Regions from separate parts of the Arthrobacter sp. 05N425 genome, predicted to be linked through region 1. Evidence: predicted binding sites of a transcription regulator. Region 1 holds the regulator's gene; the other holds the start of a gene.
The links. The regulator HrcA, encoded in region 1, represses chaperone genes, less so after heat shock. The targets are predictions, from matches to a motif close to TTNGCACTCGNNNNNNNCGAGTGCNAA.
Positions count from the first base shown of each region.

Region 2: the regulator HrcA is predicted to act here: its motif matches at 6,379-6,405, upstream of groL (chaperonin GroEL).

Region 1 covers NZ_JBFTMU010000001.1:349,630-358,792, forward strand. The annotation lists gene AC1DGE_RS01600 (PhoH family protein) at 1-488, opposite strand, end outside; gene AC1DGE_RS01605 (GerMN domain-containing protein) at 806-1,741, shown strand; gene AC1DGE_RS01610 (16S rRNA (uracil(1498)-N(3))-methyltransferase) at 1,816-2,586, opposite strand; gene dnaJ (molecular chaperone DnaJ) at 2,589-3,716, opposite strand; gene hrcA (heat-inducible transcriptional repressor HrcA) at 3,797-4,810, opposite strand; gene AC1DGE_RS01625 (DUF3097 domain-containing protein) at 5,043-5,897, shown strand; gene AC1DGE_RS01630 (DUF4870 domain-containing protein) at 6,020-6,439, shown strand; gene hemW (radical SAM family heme chaperone HemW) at 6,509-7,747, opposite strand; gene lepA (translation elongation factor 4) at 7,750-9,163, opposite strand, start outside.
Region 2 covers NZ_JBFTMU010000009.1:28,982-38,144, forward strand. The annotation lists gene AC1DGE_RS12615 (lipid II:glycine glycyltransferase FemX) at 1-91, shown strand, start outside; gene AC1DGE_RS12620 (threonine/serine exporter family protein) at 123-1,619, shown strand; gene AC1DGE_RS12625 (siderophore-interacting protein) at 1,786-2,625, opposite strand; gene AC1DGE_RS12630 (uracil-DNA glycosylase) at 2,652-3,356, opposite strand; gene AC1DGE_RS12635 (DUF3263 domain-containing protein) at 3,541-3,864, shown strand; gene AC1DGE_RS12640 (LytR C-terminal domain-containing protein) at 3,956-4,603, shown strand; gene AC1DGE_RS12645 (cold-shock protein) at 4,777-4,980, shown strand; gene AC1DGE_RS12650 (ABC transporter substrate-binding protein) at 5,067-6,293, shown strand; gene groL (chaperonin GroEL) at 6,591-8,228, shown strand; gene AC1DGE_RS12660 (RNase H family protein) at 8,487-9,163, shown strand, end outside.

The DNA of each region.
Region 1 (9,163 bases):
CCGGCCGGGCCGATCCCGAAGATCACCGTGTTCGCGTCAATGGCATCCACATAGTTCTTCTGGTTCAAGGTCTTGGGCCGGATGGTCTTGCCGCGGCTGGAGAGGATGTTGTGGGTGAGCACGTCCACCGGGTTCTGCAGTGACTGGGTGCGCAACAGCGACACGAGCTGCTGCAGGACAACCGGCGTAATCACCGTGCCGCGCGCCACCAGGCCGCGCACCTCGTTGAGCAGCCGCATAATCCTGGGCACGTCGGCGGCAGGGCCGCTGATGGAGAGCTCGTTCCCGCGGACATGGAAGTCGACGCTGGGGAACTGGGTTTCGATAAAGCGCAGGGCTTCGTCATGGCTCCCCAGGGATTGCACCATCTGGTCGGAATTGTCGAACAGGACCACCTCCGTCCGCAGACCTGGGAGGGAGTGGGGAAATTCCCCTGCGGTGCGCTCGTTCGCGCTGATCCGGGCCTTGCCGTTGGCTGCTTCAGTCATGGTGTTGGCCCGTGGGCCTCTGGTCCCCTCCAGTTCGGAAATGGTCTCGCCGCCTCGGCGCCGGCCGACGGCGTTCCGGGCCGTCCGCGCCGGGTTTCAGCGGGTCCTTCCATCTTACGCCAGCGCGGCCCGGTGCCGGAGCGGAGGGCATTAGGTATCAACTTCATATCGTCCTCATATCGTTCCCGTTGCAGTTCGCCGGACAGCGCGGAATCCCCACTGGAGCGCAGGCGCCTTGTGCAATGCTGGATTCGGCCCTGCCGGGCCCGCGGAGCGAGCAACACAGCGAAGGGACAGGGGCAATCAGCCAGCGTGGAGTGAACAAGACAGCAGCAGGGCGGCGTACGCGCCGCGGCTTGCTGCACCTTGTGCTGCCCGCTGCCCTGGCGCTGTCCGGCTGCGTGGCCACGCCCCAGCCGGGCATCACGAACTCCGACACGCCCTCCCACACGGTCCCCGGCCCGGCCGCCGGCGTCGCCACCACCAGCGCACCGCTGGAATCCACCCAGGCCTCCAACAAGGCTCCGGTCTACTGGATCGGGCGCAGCAACAACAACGTCTTTTTGTACCGCGAGTTCCGGGACGTGTCCGAAGAGGACAATCCGATCACCCGGGCGCTGCGGGTGATGATGTCGCAGAAGCCGCTGGACCCTGATTTCTTCACCCCGTGGCAGAACCCCAGGCTCCTGGCCACCTCGATTTCCGGAAAGAACGTGATCACGGTGGACGTGTCCGCCGATGCGTTCAACAGCAACGTCGACGCCGACATGGCCGAACGCGCGATCCAGCAGCTCGTCTACACGGCCACGGCCGCCGGTGCCAGCGCCGGGCTGACCGATACCGGGCAGCAGATCCAGGTCGTCATCCTCGTCGACGGGCACACCGACTACGTCGCCTTCAACCGGGTCCGGCTCGGTTCACCGACCTCGCGCAGCGCCGGAATGGTGGCGCCCGTGTGGATCATCGATCCGCAGGAGGGCACCGAGGTGGCTGACGGCGCGGTCAAGATTTCCGGCCGGAGCACGGTCCCGGGCGGCAAGCTTCGCTGGGAGATCCTGCGGGTCGACGGCGCCAGCAAGACGCCCTATCTGGACGGCAACATCACGGCCTCCGCCGATGCCTCGAAGCCCGGCCTGTTCAACCTCTCGTTGAACCTCGGTCCCGGTGAGTATGAGGTCCGCGTGTCGCAGGTCGATCCCGGCAGCAAGGTCCAGGACCTGAACGTAGATACCCGCGGGTTCACTGTCCGCTAAGGCATTCCGCTAAGGCAGGCACCCGGCGGACCCGCACGGGCGCGGCGCCTGGCCTGTCCTACTACTGCTTGCCCCTACCAACGTCCCAGGACGTCGCTGGCCAGCACCGTAGCGGCGGGGCCGGCGGTGGAAGAACGCAGCACGTGGTGGCCCAGCAGGGCGGTGACGGCTCCCGCATCGCACAGCCGGGTGACCTCGCGGGGGCTGATGCCGCCCTCGGGGCCCACGATCAGGAGCACCTCGCGGGCCACACCGCCGTCGCCGGCCTGCTGGTGCCAGGCCTCCAGCACCTGCCGCAGGGGCCGAACCGCGTCCTCGTGCAGGATCACGGCCAGGTCCGCGGCGGCTACGGCCGCCTGCAGGCCGTTGCCGTCCACCGCGGCGCGGACCTCCGGAATCCAGGCGCGGCGTGCCTGCTTCGCGGCTGCCGTCACCACGGACTGCCATTTGGCGTGCGCCTTCGCCGCGCGTTCGGGTTTCCAGCGGACGATCGAGCGTTCGGCCTGCCAGGGCACGACGGCGTCAATCCCCAATTCGGTCGCGGTCTCAGCCGCCAGCTCGTCGCGGTCGCCCTTGGCCAGGGCCTGCACCAGCACCAGCCGAACGTCAGGCCTTGGCTCGGTCACGACCTCGCCGCACTCCACCGTCAGCTCCTGCGGCGCGGCGGCCGTCACGGTGCCGGTGATCCGCTTGCCGGCGCCGTCGGCGATGTCCACCGGCTCCCCCACGGCCAGGCGCTTGACCGTCACCGCGTGGCGCGCCTCGGCGCCTTCGAGGACGAACGTCGCGCCGGGGACCAGCTGGTCCAGGGTGCCTGCGGGGGTGAAAAAGACCGGGTTGCTCACCGCTACAGGTTACCGAGCCGGTCCCGCAGCTTCGCGAAGACACCGCCGCTGGCGGCAAGCTTCCCTTCGGTGAACTGCTCGCCGCGGAGTTTGGCGAGCTGGCGCAGCAGGTCTTCCTGGGCGGCGTCGAGCTTCGCGGGGGTATCCACCTGCAGGTGGACCTTGAGGTCTCCGCGGCCGTAGCCGCGCAGGTGCGTCACGCCCAGGCCACGGAGCGTGATGACCTCGCCGGACTGGGTGCCGGCCTTGACGTCGATTTCCTGTTGACCGTCAAAGGTCTCAAGGGTCAGCTCTGTGCCGAGCGCGGCCGCCGTCATCGGGATGTTCAGGCTAGCGTGCAGGTCGTCGCCTTCGCGCACGTAGGTGGGGTCGTTGTTGACCCGGATCTCGACGTACAGGTCACCGGACGGGCCGCCGGCAGGACCGGCCTCACCCTGGCCGGAGAGCTGGATGCGGGTGCCGGTAGCGACGCCGGCGGGAACCTTGACGGTAAGCGAGCGGCGGCTGCGGATGCGGCCCTGGCCGGCGCATTCGTTGCAGGGATCCTTGATCACCGTGCCGAAGCCCTCGCAGCTGCCGCAGGGGGCAGTGGTCATGACCTGGCCGAGGATGGAACGCACGGCGCGCTGGACCTGGCCGCTGCCGCCGCAAATGTCGCAGCGCTCGGGGTGGCTGCCTTCGCGGCAGCAGGAACCCTCACAGGTGGGGCAGGTGACGGCGGTGTCCACTTCGAGCTTCTTGTTGACCCCGAAGACGGCGTCGCGCAGGTCGATCCGGACGCTGATCAGGGCGTCCTGGCCGCGCCGCACCCGGGAGGCGGGGCCGCCCTGGCTGCCGGCGCCGCCGAAGAAGGTTTCGAAGATGTCCTGGAAGGCGAAGCCCTGGCCGGCGTAGCCGCCGCCGAAGCCGTTGTCGTTCCCGTTCTCGTTGCCCGTCGTGTCGTAGACCCGGCGCTTTTGCGGGTCGGAAAGCACCTCGTAGGCATGGGTGACCGCCTTGAAGCGCTCGGAAGCGTCATCACCGGGGTTCACATCCGGGTGCAGGGTCCGCGCAAGCTTGCGGTAGGCCTTCTTGATCTCTTCCCCCGTGGCTTCACGGGAGACTCCAAGAACGTCATAGTGGCTGCTCAAAGTCTGTATCTCTTCCTTTTTGTACTGCCAGTGGGGCACTGCCTGTAGTTGGCAAGAAGTCCGGTTCCGGATCCGGCCCGTCAGGGCCCGAGGATCCGCGAAAGGTAGCGGGCCACCGCACGGACGGCGGCCATGGTGGTGGGGTAGTCCATCCGGGTGGGGCCAAGGACTCCGACCTTGGCCGTGGCGTCCGGTCCGTAGCCGGTGGCCACCACGGACGCTTCGGACAGGCCGTCGTAGGGGTTCTCCCGGCCGATGCTTACCGTGACGCCGCGCGGGTCCTCCGCCATGTCGCTGAGCAGGCGCAGCATCACCACCTGCTCTTCAAGCGCTTCGAGCACGGGTCCGATGCTCAGCGGGAAATCCACATTGGACCTGGCCAGGTTGGCGGTCCCGGCCATGACCATCCGTTCCTCGCGGCTGCTCGCGGCAAGCGATTCAAGCCCGCGGGCCAGGGCCTGGGCGGGTCCCCGCCGCACCGGCGGACAGCTGTCCACCACGGCCTGCAGCGACTGGGGCAGCAAGCTCAACGGGGTGCCGGAGAGCCTGGCCAGGAACAGGGTGCGGAGTTCGGCGAGGGCGTCGTCGCCGAAGTCCTGGCCGACGTCGATCACCCGCTGTTCCACCTTGCCCGTATCCGCGATCAGGACCGTGAGTACCTTGCGCGGCGCCAGGAGCACGAATTCGATGTGCCGGACGCGGGCCCGGCTCAACAGCGGGTACTGCACGACGGCGACCTGGTTCGTCAGCTGCGATAGCAGCCGCACTGTCCGGTCCAGCACGTCGTCGAGGTCATCGGACCCCTCGAGCAGCGCCTGGATGGCGCGGCGCTCCGCCGGAGAGAGGGGTTTGACGGCCGAAATCTGGTCCACGAACAGGCGGTAGCCCTTGTCCGTGGGAATCCGGCCGGCGCTGGTATGCGGCGCCGTGATCAGGCCCTCGTCTTCCAGGGCGGCCATGTCATTGCGGATCGTGGCGCTGGACACGCCCAGATGGTGCCGTTCCACCAGGGCCTTGGATCCTACCGGCTCGCGGGAATGGACGTAGTCCTCCACGATGGCGCGCAGCACTTCGAGTTTGCGTGGCTCGCTCACTCTCCACCTCCAATCGACCCGTATCGGTTCGCCGGTGCCGCCGCGCGTGCAGGAACACCCGGGGTTAGCACTCGACATGCCTAAGTGCTAACCAGTCTAATATGAGTCGCGCCGTTGTTAGCATTGGATTCGCTGCGGGCGTGAGCCCCGGGACTGGTGTTTCCCGGCACACCACAGGCCGCGCCGCCGTTCTGTCCCCCGTAATTCCCGAGTGCAAAGCAGTGTGTAGCAGATGTCGTACCAGAATTGGGGCCCGCAGGATCTCTCCGCGCCCGCCAAGGCCCAGCTGCCCGAGATCCCGGTGGAGCGCGGCATGGTGCTGGAGGACGTGCAGTCCGGCTGGGTGGGCGCCGTAACCCGGGTGGAGAAGTCCGGCGGCATGCACGTCGTGGCCCTCGAGGACCGGCGCGGCAAGTCCCGATCCTTCCGCCTCGGCTTCGGCTTCCTGCTCGAGGGCCAGCCCATCCGGCTGATGCCGCCCGCCCCGCGGGTTCCCGCGGCGGGTGCCGGAGTCGGCGCGCGCACCGCCTCCGGTTCGGTCCGGGTGGAGGGACAGCGTGCCCAGGTCGCGAAGGCCAGCCGGATCTGGGTGGAAGGCAAGCACGACGCCGAACTCGTCGAGAAAGTCTGGGGTGACGACCTCCGCGTCGAGGGCATCGTGGTCGAGCCGCTGCACGGCATCGACGACCTCGCTGCCGCCGTGAAGGAGTTCCGGCCCGGCCCCGGCCGTCGCCTCGGCGTCCTGGTGGACCACGTTGTTCCAGACTCGAAGGAGTCGCGAATCGCCGACGCGGTGATGGCCTCCCCGGGCGCGGCCGGCAACGTGCTGATCGTCGGGCACCCGTACGTCGACGTCTGGCAGGCCATCCGCCCTGCCGCCCTGGGCATTGAGCGGTGGCCGGTGATTCCGCGCGGGGTGGACTGGAAGACCGGCATCCTGACGGCCTTCGGCTGGCCGCACAGCACCAAGGAGGACATCGGCCTGGGCTGGCAGAAACTCCTCGGCGCGGTCCGCAGCTACGCGGACCTGGAGCCCTCCCTGCTGGGCCGGGTCGAAGAGGTCATCGACTTCCTCACGGTGCCGTAGCCGCCTCCTCGTGCTTTAGTTCGCGGTCCGAGCAAGTATTCTTGGTAGGGCGGCCGCTGCATTCTGTTGCGGCCGCGGCTCGTACAGGTACCTACGCTCCACCGCAATCCAAAGGACGAAACGTGGCAGAAGACGCACGCGAACACACGGATCACCAGGCCGGCCATGGCCAGTCGCAGTACCATGGCGTTCCCGCAAATGCTCTGCCGTTGACGGCAAGCGAGGACCGGCAATGGGCCACCCTGGCGCACTTTGGCGGCATTCTGGGTTGCATTCCCGCGCTGCTGATCTACCTGATCTTCAAGGACCGCGGCCCGTTCACGGCGCAGGAGTCGAAGGAGGCGCTGAACTTTACGCTTCCGCCCACCATCGCTGCGGTGGTAGCCAATCTGCTGGTCTTCGTCCCGGTGGTGGGCAACCTGTTCGCAGTCCTGGCGACCGCCATCTGGATTGCCCTCGCCTGCTTCTCGGTGGCCGCCGGCATCCACGTCAACCGCGGCCAGCCGCACCGCTACGAGTACAACCTCCGCTGGATCAAGTAGCGCGAACGGACATTTCCGGCCCGCGCGCCCAACGCGATCGGACACTTCCGGCCCGCATGGGCTGACTACCTAGTCCGGGAGGATCCGGCGGACCACGGCGTCGGCTAGGAGCCGGCCCTTGAGCGTGAGCACCAGCCGGCCCTTGAACGCTTCCGCAGGCTCAACGAGCCCGTCGGCGATCAGTCCGGCGACCGCGTGCCGTCCGGTATCCCCCAGCCCGCCCAGACTCGGGATTTCCAGGCCGGTGACCAGCCTGGCTTCGAGCATGACGCGCTCCACGTTGCGGGTCTCGGCGTCGAGAGTCTCCCGCCCGGCCGCGGGCGAGACGCCTGCCGCGAGCCTACCGGCGTAGGCCGTGGGGTGCTTGACGTTCCACCAGCGGACCCCGCCGACGTGCGAATGCGCTCCGGGGCCGATGCCCCACCAGTCATCCCCGCGCCAGTAGGCCAGGTTATGGCGACAGGCCTGGTCCGGCGTGCGCGCCCAGTTGCTTACTTCATACCAGCCCAGCCCGGCCGCGGAGATCAGTTCATCGGCCAGTTCGTATTTGGCGGCATGGTCGTCGTCGTCGATCCCCGGAACCTCGCCGCGCCGGATCTGGGCGGCGAGTTTCGTGCCCTCCTCGACGATCAGCGCGTAGGCGCTGATGTGGTCCGGGCCGTAGGACAGTGCGGTCTCCAGGGAGGAGCGCCAGTCCTCCAGCGACTCCCCCGGGGTGCCGTAGATCAGGTCCAGGCTGACCGCGAGGCCCGCCTCACGCGCCCACTGGACCACCTGCGGCACACGGCTGGGCGTGTGGGTGCGGTCGAGGACCTTGAGCACGTGGGGCACCGCGGACTGCATGCCGAAGGAGACCCGGGTGAAGCCGGCGTCGGCGAGCAATTGCAGGGATTCGGGCGTGACCGAATCCGGGTTGGCTTCCGTGGTGACCTCGGCGCCGGGCTCGAGGCCCCAGGTGTCGATCGCGGCGGCCAGGATGCGGGCCAGGTCCCCGGCCGGGAGAAGCGTGGGGGTGCCGCCGCCGAAGAACACCGTGCTGAGCCGGCGCTCCGGGAGGCCGGAGGCTTTCAACGCCCGCCCGGCGAAGTCCACTTCCGCGACGGCGGTGTCCGCGTAGGCGTCCTGCGAGGCGCCGCCGCCGAGTTCCGTGGCGGTGTACGTGTTGAAGTCGCAGTAGCCGCAGCGCACGGCGCAGAACGGAATGTGGACGTAGAGCCCGAAGGCCCGGTCCGCGGCGCCCTCCAGCGCCTGGCCGGGCAGCAGCCCGTCCGACGGCGCGGGGTCACCGAGGGGAAGCGCACTTGGCATGGCTACTTCTTGGCCTTGTCCTTGGACTCGTCCGTGGTGAGTGCGGCGATGAAGGCCTCCTGCGGGACCTCGACGCGGCCCACCATCTTCATGCGCTTCTTGCCTTCCTTCTGCTTCTCCAGCAGCTTGCGCTTTCGGGTGATGTCGCCGCCGTAGCACTTGGCCAGGACGTCCTTGCGGATGGCCCGGATGCTTTCGCGGGCGATGATCCGGGAGCCGATGGCAGCCTGGATCGGCACCTCGAACTGCTGCCGCGGGATGAGTTCGCGCAGCTTGCCGGTCATCATTACACCGTAGGCATAGGCCTTGTCGCGGTGGGTGATGGCGCTGAAGGCGTCGACCTGTTCGCCCTGGAGCATGATGTCCACCTTGACCAGATCGGCGACCTGGTCGCCATCGGCCTTCCAGTCCAGCGAGCCGTAGCCGCGGGTCTTGGACTTCAGGATGTCGAAGAAGTCGAAGACGATTTCGGCCAGCGGCAGGCGGTAGCGGATCTCCACCCGGTCCTCGGAGAGGTAGTCCATGCCGCCCATGACGCCGCGGCGGCTCTGGCACAGCTCCATAATGGCGCCGACGAACTCGTTGGGCGCCAGAATCGTGGCGGAGACCATCGGCTCGCGGACCTCGGAGACCTTACCGGTGGGGTATTCGCTGGGGTTGGTCACGTGGACGACCTTCTTGTCCTCCAGCGTCACCTCGTACTCCACGTTCGGGGCGGTGGAGATCAGGTCCAGCTTGTACTCCCGTTCGAGCCGCTCGCGGGTGATTTCCAGGTGCAGCAGGCCCAGGAAGCCGACGCGGAAGCCGAAGCCCAGCGCGGCGGACGTCTCCGGCTCGTAGACCAGGGCGGCGTCGTTGAGCATCAGCTTCTCCAGCGCGTCACGGAGCACCGGGTAGTCGGTGCCGTCCAGCGGATAGAGGCCGGAGAACACCATCGGCTTGGCGTCGGCGTAGCCGGGCAGGGAGTCGGTGGCGGGCTTAGCCAGGTTGGTCACGGTGTCGCCGACCTTGGACTGGCGGACGTCCTTCACGCCGGTGATCAGGTAGCCGACCTCGCCGACGCCCAGGCCCTTGGACGGGGTGGGCTCCGGGGAGCTCACGCCGATTTCGAGCAGTTCGTGGGTGGCGCGGGTGGACATCATCTGGATGCGCTCACGCGGGTGCAGCATGCCGTCCACCACGCGGACGTACGTGACGACGCCGCGGTAGGTGTCGTAGACGGAGTCGAAGATCATTGCCCGGGCGGGGGCGTTCGGGTCGCCCACCGGGGCGGGGAGATCGCGGACGATCTTGTCCAGCAGGACTTCGACGCCGGCGCCGGTCTTGCCGGAGACGCGCAGCACCTCGTCCGGGTCGCCGCCAATCAGGTTGGCCAGCTCCTCGGCATACTTCTCCGGCTGCGCCGCGGGCAGGTCG
Region 2 (9,163 bases), on a different contig from region 1:
GAGTCCGCTGAAGTACAAGGCCTGGATGGCCGCCGGGGAGCGCGTCGCCCGCCAGCTGTACACGCGGCGCACGGGCCAGCAGTTCTACTAGACCGCCCGCAAGGTGAAATGAGGAGGCCGGAATGACCAAACCACCCGACGGCCGCCGCGGGCCGCAGACGGACGGCCTGCCCCGGACCGAGCCGATGTCGCCCCTGCAGGTGCGCCAGAACGCCGCCGCCAAACGCATGCTCCGCAGGCTGGTCCAAGGTGAGAACCCGCCGACGGCACCGCTGAGCATCGTCGACCGGCTGGCCGGCAGCCCGTACGCCAACCCGATGATCCAGGTCGGAGGCGTGGACACCTCCGCCCGCAAGACCATCGACTTTGCCCTCAAGCTGGCCGAATCGATGTTCCGCTACGGCGCCGGTGCCCTCGAAGTGGAAACCAGCATCATCGCCATTACCGCCGCGCTGGGGCTGAAGAACATCGAGGTGGACATCACCAACCAGTCGGTGGCCATCAACTATGCCCCGAAGGACCAGACACCCATTACGCTGCTGCGCGTGGTGCGGTCCTGGACCAACAACTACGCCGGCCTCGCCCAGGTCCACCAGTTGGTCACGGACATCGTGGCCGGCGGAGTGGGCCGCGAGGAAGCGGTGCGCCGGCTCGAAGAGATCACGCACAGCTCGAAGCCATTCCCGCGCTGGATGGTCACCGTGGCCTTCGGCGTCTTCTCCGCGGTGTTCGTCGGCGTGCTGGGCGGCGGGGTGGCCGCGTCCGGCATCGCCTTCCTGTCCAACCTGCTGATCAGCCTGCTGGCGCGGCAACTGGGCCGCTGGCGCACCCCGGACTTCTTCATCACGGCGTCCTGTTCCTTCGTCGTCACCCTGATCGCCCTGCTGCTCTGGCGCTTCGGCAGCCCGCTGGGAATCCAGATCGCCCCCGCCATCGTGGTGGTCGGCGGAATCCTCCTGCTGCTGCCCACCGGTCGGCTCGTCTCCTCGGTGCAGGACGCCATCAACGGCTTCCCGGTGACCGCGGCCGGCCGGTTCCTGTCCACCATGCTGACCTTCGGCGCGCTGGTCTCCGGGATCGCCGTCGGCTTTGTGGTGGGGGCGATGACCGGGATGCAGTCCATTGACGTCACCGAAACATTCCCGCCGAAGTATCCTTTGTGGGTGCTGGTGCCGCTGGTGGCCATCGCGGTCGTCGCGATCGGCGTCACCGAGCAGACCTCCCTGAAGCTGTTGCTGCCGACGGCGGCCGTCGGCGTCGTGGGTCATCTGGTGCTGATCGGGGGAACAGCCATCGGGATCGGTCCCCGGTTCGCCCCGGCCCTCGCCGCCGTGGTCATCGGCCTCCTGGCCCGCGTGGTCGCACTCCGGATGGGGGCCCCGCAGCTGGTCGTGGCGGTGCCCGCGGCGCTCATCCTGCTGCCGGGGCTGACTATATTCCGTTCCATGTATGTATTGACGATCGAAGAGTCCGAGATCCTGATGGGAGCCGGCGGGATGCTCAATGCCGGGGCAATCGTGCTCGGCGTCGCGGCCGGCATTGTGCTCGGCGACACCCTCGCCCGGCCGTTGACCCGGAGCCTGGCCAGCAACGAGCGGCGCCGCGCCCGCCGCCGCTAACGACGGCGGAGATGGCTCGTCTGCCCCCGGCCTGGTGCGCTGGGTTTCCCCACCTTCGCCGGGCTCCGACGGCGTGTCAGCCCGCCGCGCCGGCCTGTCCCGGCGTCGTGGCGGCAAAAGTGGGGAAACTCCGCGGCGCCAGCCCGCGTCAGCCGGGGATGGCTGGCTAGATCTTGCCGATCGGCAGCTTCTTTTCGGCCTGGAAGTCGTCCTCTACCCGGCCACTGGCCCAATACCCGGAGAGCGAGACCTGGCCACGTTCGAGGCCACGGTCGGCAAAGAACACCGGGCGCAGGCCCTTCATGTAGCCGCGCTCCCCGTGCGCGAAGACCTGCACTCGGCCCTCGGGCCACTGCGCGCCGCGTACGGCGTCCACCAGCAGGGTCCCGTTTCCGGCCGGAGTCCCGCGGCGCAGCAGCCAGCGCAGTTCCACCCCGGGCGGGGCGTCGATCGCCAGGACGTCGGCGTCGCTGTCCACCTCCAGGAAGGCCAGACCGCGGGCATCCCGGGGGAGTGACTCGATCGCGGCGCTGATCGCCGGCAGGGCGGACTCGTCGCCCGCGAAGAGGTACCAGTCCGCCGCCGGGTCAGGGTTGTAGCCCCCGCCCGGCCCGGTGAAGACAAGGCTGTCCCCGGCCTGTGCGGAGGCAGCCCACGGCCCGGCCAGGCCCTCATCGCCGTGGATGACGAAGTCGATCGCCAGCTCGCCCGCCGCCTCGTCGACCCAACGGACGGTGTAGGTCCGGGTGTGCGGCCACTCTTCCCGCGGGTGGGACTCCCGGATGGCCCAGAGATCCAGCGGCTGCGGATAGTCGACCCCCGGCTGCGGAAACGCGATCTTGACGTACCGGTCCACGTAACCGTTGTTGACGAAGGCAGCGAAACCCGGGCCGCCGGCGACGATCCGGACCATGTGCGGCGAGAGCTGCTCGCGGCGCAGGACCGTGAGGTTGGTCTGCGGCCGGGAGTTCCGGTTGGCGGTGGTGGTGGCGGGGACGGAAGTCATGGAGCTAAGCCTAGCCAAGAACCGGGTCAGGGCAGCGGCGGCAGTTCCCAGTCCACGGTGCCGTCACCCTGGGCGGTGAGCAGGTCATTGGCGCGGCTGAAGGGCCGTGAGCCGAAGAACCCGCGCGAGGCCGAGAGCGGGCTGGGGTGGGCGCTGGCGATCACGGCGGCCGAGCCCAGCAGCGGCCGCACGCCCTCCGCGTCCTTGCCCCAGAGGACCACCACGAGCGGCGCGGGGCTGCCGTCGTCTCGGCGCCGCTGCGCGACGGCCCTGATGGCGGCCGCCGTGACGGCCTCCCAGCCCTTGTTCCGGTGCGAACCGGCTGCTCCGGCCCGGACGCTTAGGACTCGGTTGAGCAGCAGCACCCCCTGCTCCGCCCACCGGCTGAGATCACCGTGGACGCGGGGCGGCAGCCCGAGGTCGGCGTCGAGCTCCTTGTAGATATTGGCGAGACTGCGCGGGATCGGCCGGGTGCCGCCATCCACCGCGAAGGACAGCCCGACGGCGTGACCCGGTGTGGGGTAGGGGTCCTGGCCCACAATCAGAACCCGCACGCCGGAGAGCGGCTGCCGGAAGGCCCGGAGGATGTTCGACGGCGCCGGCAGCACCTCATGGCCGTCGGCCGTCTCGGCGGCGAGGAACGCGAGGACCGACCGCAGCTGTCCCTCGACCGGTGCCAGCGCCGCGGCCCAGTCCGGCGCCACCAGCCCGTCCAAGGGGAGGTGCGCCATCGCCGCGAGGTCCACCGCCTCTGCGGCGGGGTCAAGTTCGAAGAGCGCGTCGGGATTAGATGAATCAGGCACGGCTTCATTCTCGCAGGAGCCCGGGCAGCCGGCCGGGCCGGCTAAATGACAAGCCTGTTATTCGGCCGTAACATGTGGGGGAGACCTATCGGAACGAGCCAGGGAGTGTGCAGTGGCCGAAGCAGCACCCGAGTACCTGTCGGCGGATGACGCCGACGCCGTGCTGGCGGCAGTCTCCGAAGACTCGCCGTTGAGCAGCCGGGAGCAGCAGATGCTTGCCTTGGAGCGGCAGTGGTGGAAGTACGCCGGCGCCAAGGAACAAGCCATCCGGGAACTCTTTGACCTCTCCGCCACGCACTACTACCAGATCCTCAACGCCCTGATCGACACCGAGGCGGCGCTGGCCCACGATCCCATGCTGGTGAAGAGATTGCGTAGACTACGTACGTCACGACAACGTGCCCGCACTGCACGCCGTTTGGGCTCGGACGCTTAAGAGCACGTGAGGTCCGGCCGGAAGCGCGGAATTTCGCGCGGATTCCGGCGTCGGGCCATCAGCCAGAAATCAGCAAGGACGTCGTTTTACCATGACCAAGTACGCACGGGATGAATTTGATCGGGTCCCGGAGGCCTCCACGCGCCAGGGTGTCCACCGGACGGTCGCCGCTCCCGGTGCCCGCCGGCTGGGCCCCGTCCTCGCCACCGGCGCCGCGGCCCTGGTAGTCGGCCTCGTCGCCTTCCTTCTGCTGCCCAAACTGGGCTTTGGTCCCGCCGGTGGCTCGGCCATGACCGCGGACCAGGCCAGCAACAACGCCGCGGCGTCGCAGGCACCCACAACGTCCGCCGGCTCGAAGCCGTCCCCCAGCAGCCAGCCGACCGGGAGCCTCGCCCCCGCGGGCTCCAAGCCCTCCGCTTCTGCAACGCCGAGCGCCGCCGCGGACCAGTCCGGGGACCAGAAGCTTGACAAGACCCAGCCCGTGGCGATCTACAACGGCACCACGACGCCGGGCTTGGCCGGTCGCGTCGGCTCCAGGATCTCCGCCGCCGGATGGGTCCAGGGCCCGCTCGGCAACTGGGGCGGCGCCCCCCAGCAGACCTCGGTCGTCTTCTACAACGGCCCGGCGCAGAAGGCCAACGCCGCAGAGTTGGGTTCCCTCCTCGGGATTGGCACCCTGGTGGATTCGGCGGAATTCCAGATGCCGCTGGTCATCGTCCTCGGCCCCGGTTTCAATTAGCCCCAGGCTGGCCGCCGGCTTCGGTTACGCCTGAATAACTATTCCCGGCCGGGCCGGGACCCTGCCCGGGCACCGGTGGAAGGCTGTGGGTAGAGTGTCTGCGGACTTCATTTCGCATAACGCGGCGCACATTGGGGTGGGCCGTTCGCAAGCTAGCTGAAAGTGTGGAGAACATGGCACTGGGGACCGTCAAGTGGTTCAACGCCGAAAAGGGCTACGGGTTCATCACCGTCGACAGCTCCGGGGCCGACGTCTTCGTGCACTGGTCCGCGATCGCGGGCGAAGGCTACCGTGCTTTGGCTGAAGGCCAGCGGGTGGAACTGGAAGTCGGCGAGGGCGAAAAGGGCCCGCAGGCCGAAAGCGTCCGGCCCGCCTAGTGGCAGTCTCCGCTGCGGCAGCTGCCCCGAAGAGCGATGGCCGCCGGCGCAAGCTCCGGCGGTTCAGCCGTGCAGCGGCCGCCGGCGTGGCCGCAGCCGTGGCGCTGGCCGCCTGCGCCGGTCCCACCGGCAATGCCCGGGTGGATGCCGCGGAGGCGAGCGGCGACGGAACGCTGCGGATCGGCCTGATCCTGGACAACACCGGCCGGCAGGACTTCCTCAATCCGCCCCAACTGGCGGCGGCGAAGCTGGCGGTCAAGGAAATCAACGCGGCGGGCGGCCACAAGGGCAAGCCCGTGGAACTGCTGCCGGAGTCCATCGGTACGGACACCGCGGCCCAGGCCAAGGACCTGGTGGCGGCCAAGGCCGACGTCGTGATCGGGCCCACCGACTCCAGCCGCGCCGCCGGCGCCATCGACGTCCTCTCCCGCGCCAAAGTCGCCCTCATTTCACCGGCCAACACCGCGCCGGGACTCAGCTCGTACAAGAGCGGCGGCTACTACTTCCGGACCGCGGCCGCCGACATCGCGCAGGCCTCGGTCCTGGTCAAGCTCGCCCAGGACGGCGGCGCCAAGACCCTTGCCGTGGTGCACGAGGAAGGCGACTACGGCAAGGACGTCTCCGTGGCCGTCTCGGCGGCCGCGAAGGCCGCGGGCCTGGGCACCTCCGTCGACGCTGAATTCAAGGCCGGTCAGGCGCAACAGGCGGCCGCGGCGGCCAAGGCTGCCTCGCCGGACGCCGTCGTGCTGGTGGCCCGGGACGGTGCCCAGGGCGCCATCGCCGAGCTCAACAACGCGGGACTGTCCGGAAAGAAGCTCATCCTCAGCGACGGGGCCGTAAACCAGTACGGCGACGGCCTTGGCTCCAAGGCGCTGGACGGCGCCCGCGGGGTCCTGCCGGGCACGTTCCCCTCCGCGCACTTCCAGGCGGAACTCGTGGCCGTCGACCCGGGCCTGAAGGACATGGCGTTTGCCGCCGAGACGTACGACGCCGTCAACCTCGCCGCCCTCGCCGCCGCCGCGGCGGAGGACGACGCTGGGACCTCCATCGCCTCGAAGCTGGTCGCAGTGTCCGGCGGAACGGCTGCCGGCACCGGGGCCCCGTCCGGGGAAGCCGCGGCCTGCAAGTCCTACCAGGAATGCGTGGCCGCGCTCCGCGCCGGCAAGCGCCCCGACTACGACGGCGCCTCCGGCCCGATCAACTTCGACAGCAACGGCGACGTCACCGCCGCCGCCTACATGGTCTACAGCTATGGCCCGGACAACAACGCCGAGATGACCGGCAGCGAAACGGCCCGCAGCGCCGGCTCCTGATCGCTCCTAGCGAAGAGCGCCCGGCGGGGCGCACCCTGACCTCACCACTGCTTGCACTCTCCCCGGGGGAGTGCTAATTATGGAGTTAGCACTCCCGCGTATTGACTGCTAACTCGACGCCCCGGTTCGGCCGGTCGCGTGGAGGCGGCGGACGGACCGGGAGCGAGAGAAATACCTGGCTGGGGTGAGATCCCCGGCCCGGCGGCGTACAGAGGCTGCCGGGTTGGAATCGTCCGTCGCGGGCACCGCAGCGCAAGGTTCATTCTTAACGACTGTCCCGAAAGGACTACTGCCGTTATGGCCAAGATCATTGCATTTGATGAAGAGGCACGCCGCGGTCTTGAGCGGGGCCTGAACATCCTCGCCGACGCCGTCAAGGTCACCCTCGGCCCGCGTGGACGCAACGTCGTCCTCGAAAAGAAGTGGGGCGCCCCCACGATCACCAACGATGGTGTCTCCATCGCCAAGGAGATCGAGCTGGACGACCCTTACGAGAAGATCGGCGCCGAGCTGGTCAAGGAAGTTGCCAAGAAGACTGACGACGTCGCCGGTGACGGTACCACCACGGCAACCGTGCTGGCCCAGGCCCTCGTCAAGGAAGGCCTGCGCAACGTCGCGGCCGGCGCTGACCCGCTGTCCCTCAAGCGCGGCATCGAGAAGGCTGTTGAAGCGGTCACCCGCGAGCTCCTGGCTTCTGCCAAGGAAATCGAAACCAAGGAAGAGATCGCCGCCACCGCGTCCATCTCCGCCGGTGACAACGAAATTGGCGCCCTGATTGCCGAAGCCCTGGACAAGGTCGGCAAGGAAGGCGTCATCACCGTCGAGGAGTCGAACACCTTCGGCCTCGAGCTGGAGCTCACTGAGGGCATGCGTTTCGACAAGGGCTACATCTCGGCCTACTTCGTCACCGACGCCGAGCGTCAGGAAACGGTCCTCGAGGATCCGTACATCCTGATCGTCAACTCCAAGATCTCCAACGTCAAGGAACTGGTTGCAGTCCTCGAAAAGGTCATGCAGTCCAACAAGCCGCTGCTGATCATCGCCGAGGACATCGAGGGCGAGGCCCTGGCCACCCTGATCGTGAACAAGATCCGCGGCACCTTCAAGTCCGTCGCCGTCAAGGCTCCGGGCTTCGGTGACCGCCGTAAGGCACAGCTGGCCGACATCGCCATCCTCACCGGCGGCCAGGTCATCTCCGAGGAAGTCGGCCTCAAGCTTGAGACCGCCGGCCTCGAACTGCTGGGCAAGGCACGCAAGGTTGTTGTCACCAAGGACGAGACCACCATCGTCGAAGGTGCCGGCGACGCCGACCAGATCGCCGGCCGTGTGTCCCAGATCCGCGCCGAGATCGAGAACTCCGATTCCGACTACGACCGCGAGAAGCTGCAGGAACGCCTGGCCAAGCTGGCCGGCGGCGTTGCAGTCATCAAGGCCGGTGCCGCAACCGAGGTTGAGCTCAAGGAACGCAAGCACCGCATCGAGGACGCTGTCCGCAACGCCAAGGCTGCTGTCGAAGAGGGCATCGTCGCCGGCGGTGGCGTGGCCCTGATCCAGGCCGGCGCCAAGGCGTTCGCCAACCTGCAGCTCGAAGGTGACGAGGCAACCGGCGCGAACATCGTGCGCGTAGCCATCGACGCCCCGCTGAAGCAGATCGCCTTCAACGCCGGCCTCGAGCCCGGCGTTGTGGTGGACAAGGTCCGCGGCCTGCCCGCGGGCCACGGCCTGAACGCAGCAACCGGCGAGTACGTCGACCTGCTCGCTGCCGGCATCAACGACCCGGTCAAGGTCACCCGCTCGGCCCTGCAGAACGCGGCTTCCATCGCCGGCCTGTTCCTCACCACCGAGGCCGTTGTGGCCGACAAGCCGGAGAAGAACTCCCCGGCCATGGGCGGCGGCGACGACATGGGCGGCATGGGCGGCATGGGCGGTTTCTAACCACCCGGCTACCAAGCCCTGAACGCCTGAACTGACGGTTCTCCGTCAGCGACGGCACGTTCGACGACGGCGGTCCCACCACTGGTGGGGCCGCCGTCGGCGTCAAACCCTCCCGCCCCGGGGCACCGCCCCTCAGGTGGTGCGGTGGTCGGCCGGACGTTCTCTCGGTTGGTGGGGTGCCCTTGCCCGGTGTCGGCGCCGGTGCCAGTGCCGGTGGTGCGGGAGCGTCGGGCGGCGGAGGTCTGGCAGGATGGTGCAGTGACGATTACAGCAGCGGCCGACGGTTCGGCTTTAGGAAATCCCGGCCCGGCCGGATGGGCCTGGTACGTGAACGACGACTGCTGGCGGGCCGGCGGGTGGCCGCACGGGACCAACAACCAGGGGGAGCTGATGGCCGTCCTGGACCTCTTCCGGGCCACGGCGCACCTTCCGGGCGAGGACCTGCACATTCTGTGCGACAGCCAGTACGTCATCAACTCGGTGACCAAGTGGATGCCCGGCTGGAAGCGTAAAGGCTGGCGGAAGTCCGACGGCAAGCCGGTGCTCAACGTTGAGCTGCTCAAGGAGATCGATCAGGCGCTCACCGGACGCAAGTACACCTTCGAATGGGTCCGCGGACACGCCGGCCACGACCTCAACGAGGCCGCGGATGACCGCGCCAGGGCCGCCGCCACCGCCTACCAGCAGGGCGTCGCGGCCCGGCAGGGCCCCGGCTTCGTCCGAGCCGGAGACGTTGCCGCCACCGGCGTGCAGACTGCCCCCGCCGCGCAGCAGGCTTCGGCCGCGCCGGCCCCGGCCTCAGCCCCGGCGCAGTCCCGGCAGGCATCGTCCGCTCACGCCGGAACGCGGGAACTGATCGCTGAGCCGACGCTGTTCGGCGAATCCAGCCTTTTCGCTGAGCCGGATCTCTTCAGCGAACTGGAGGAGGAATCCCG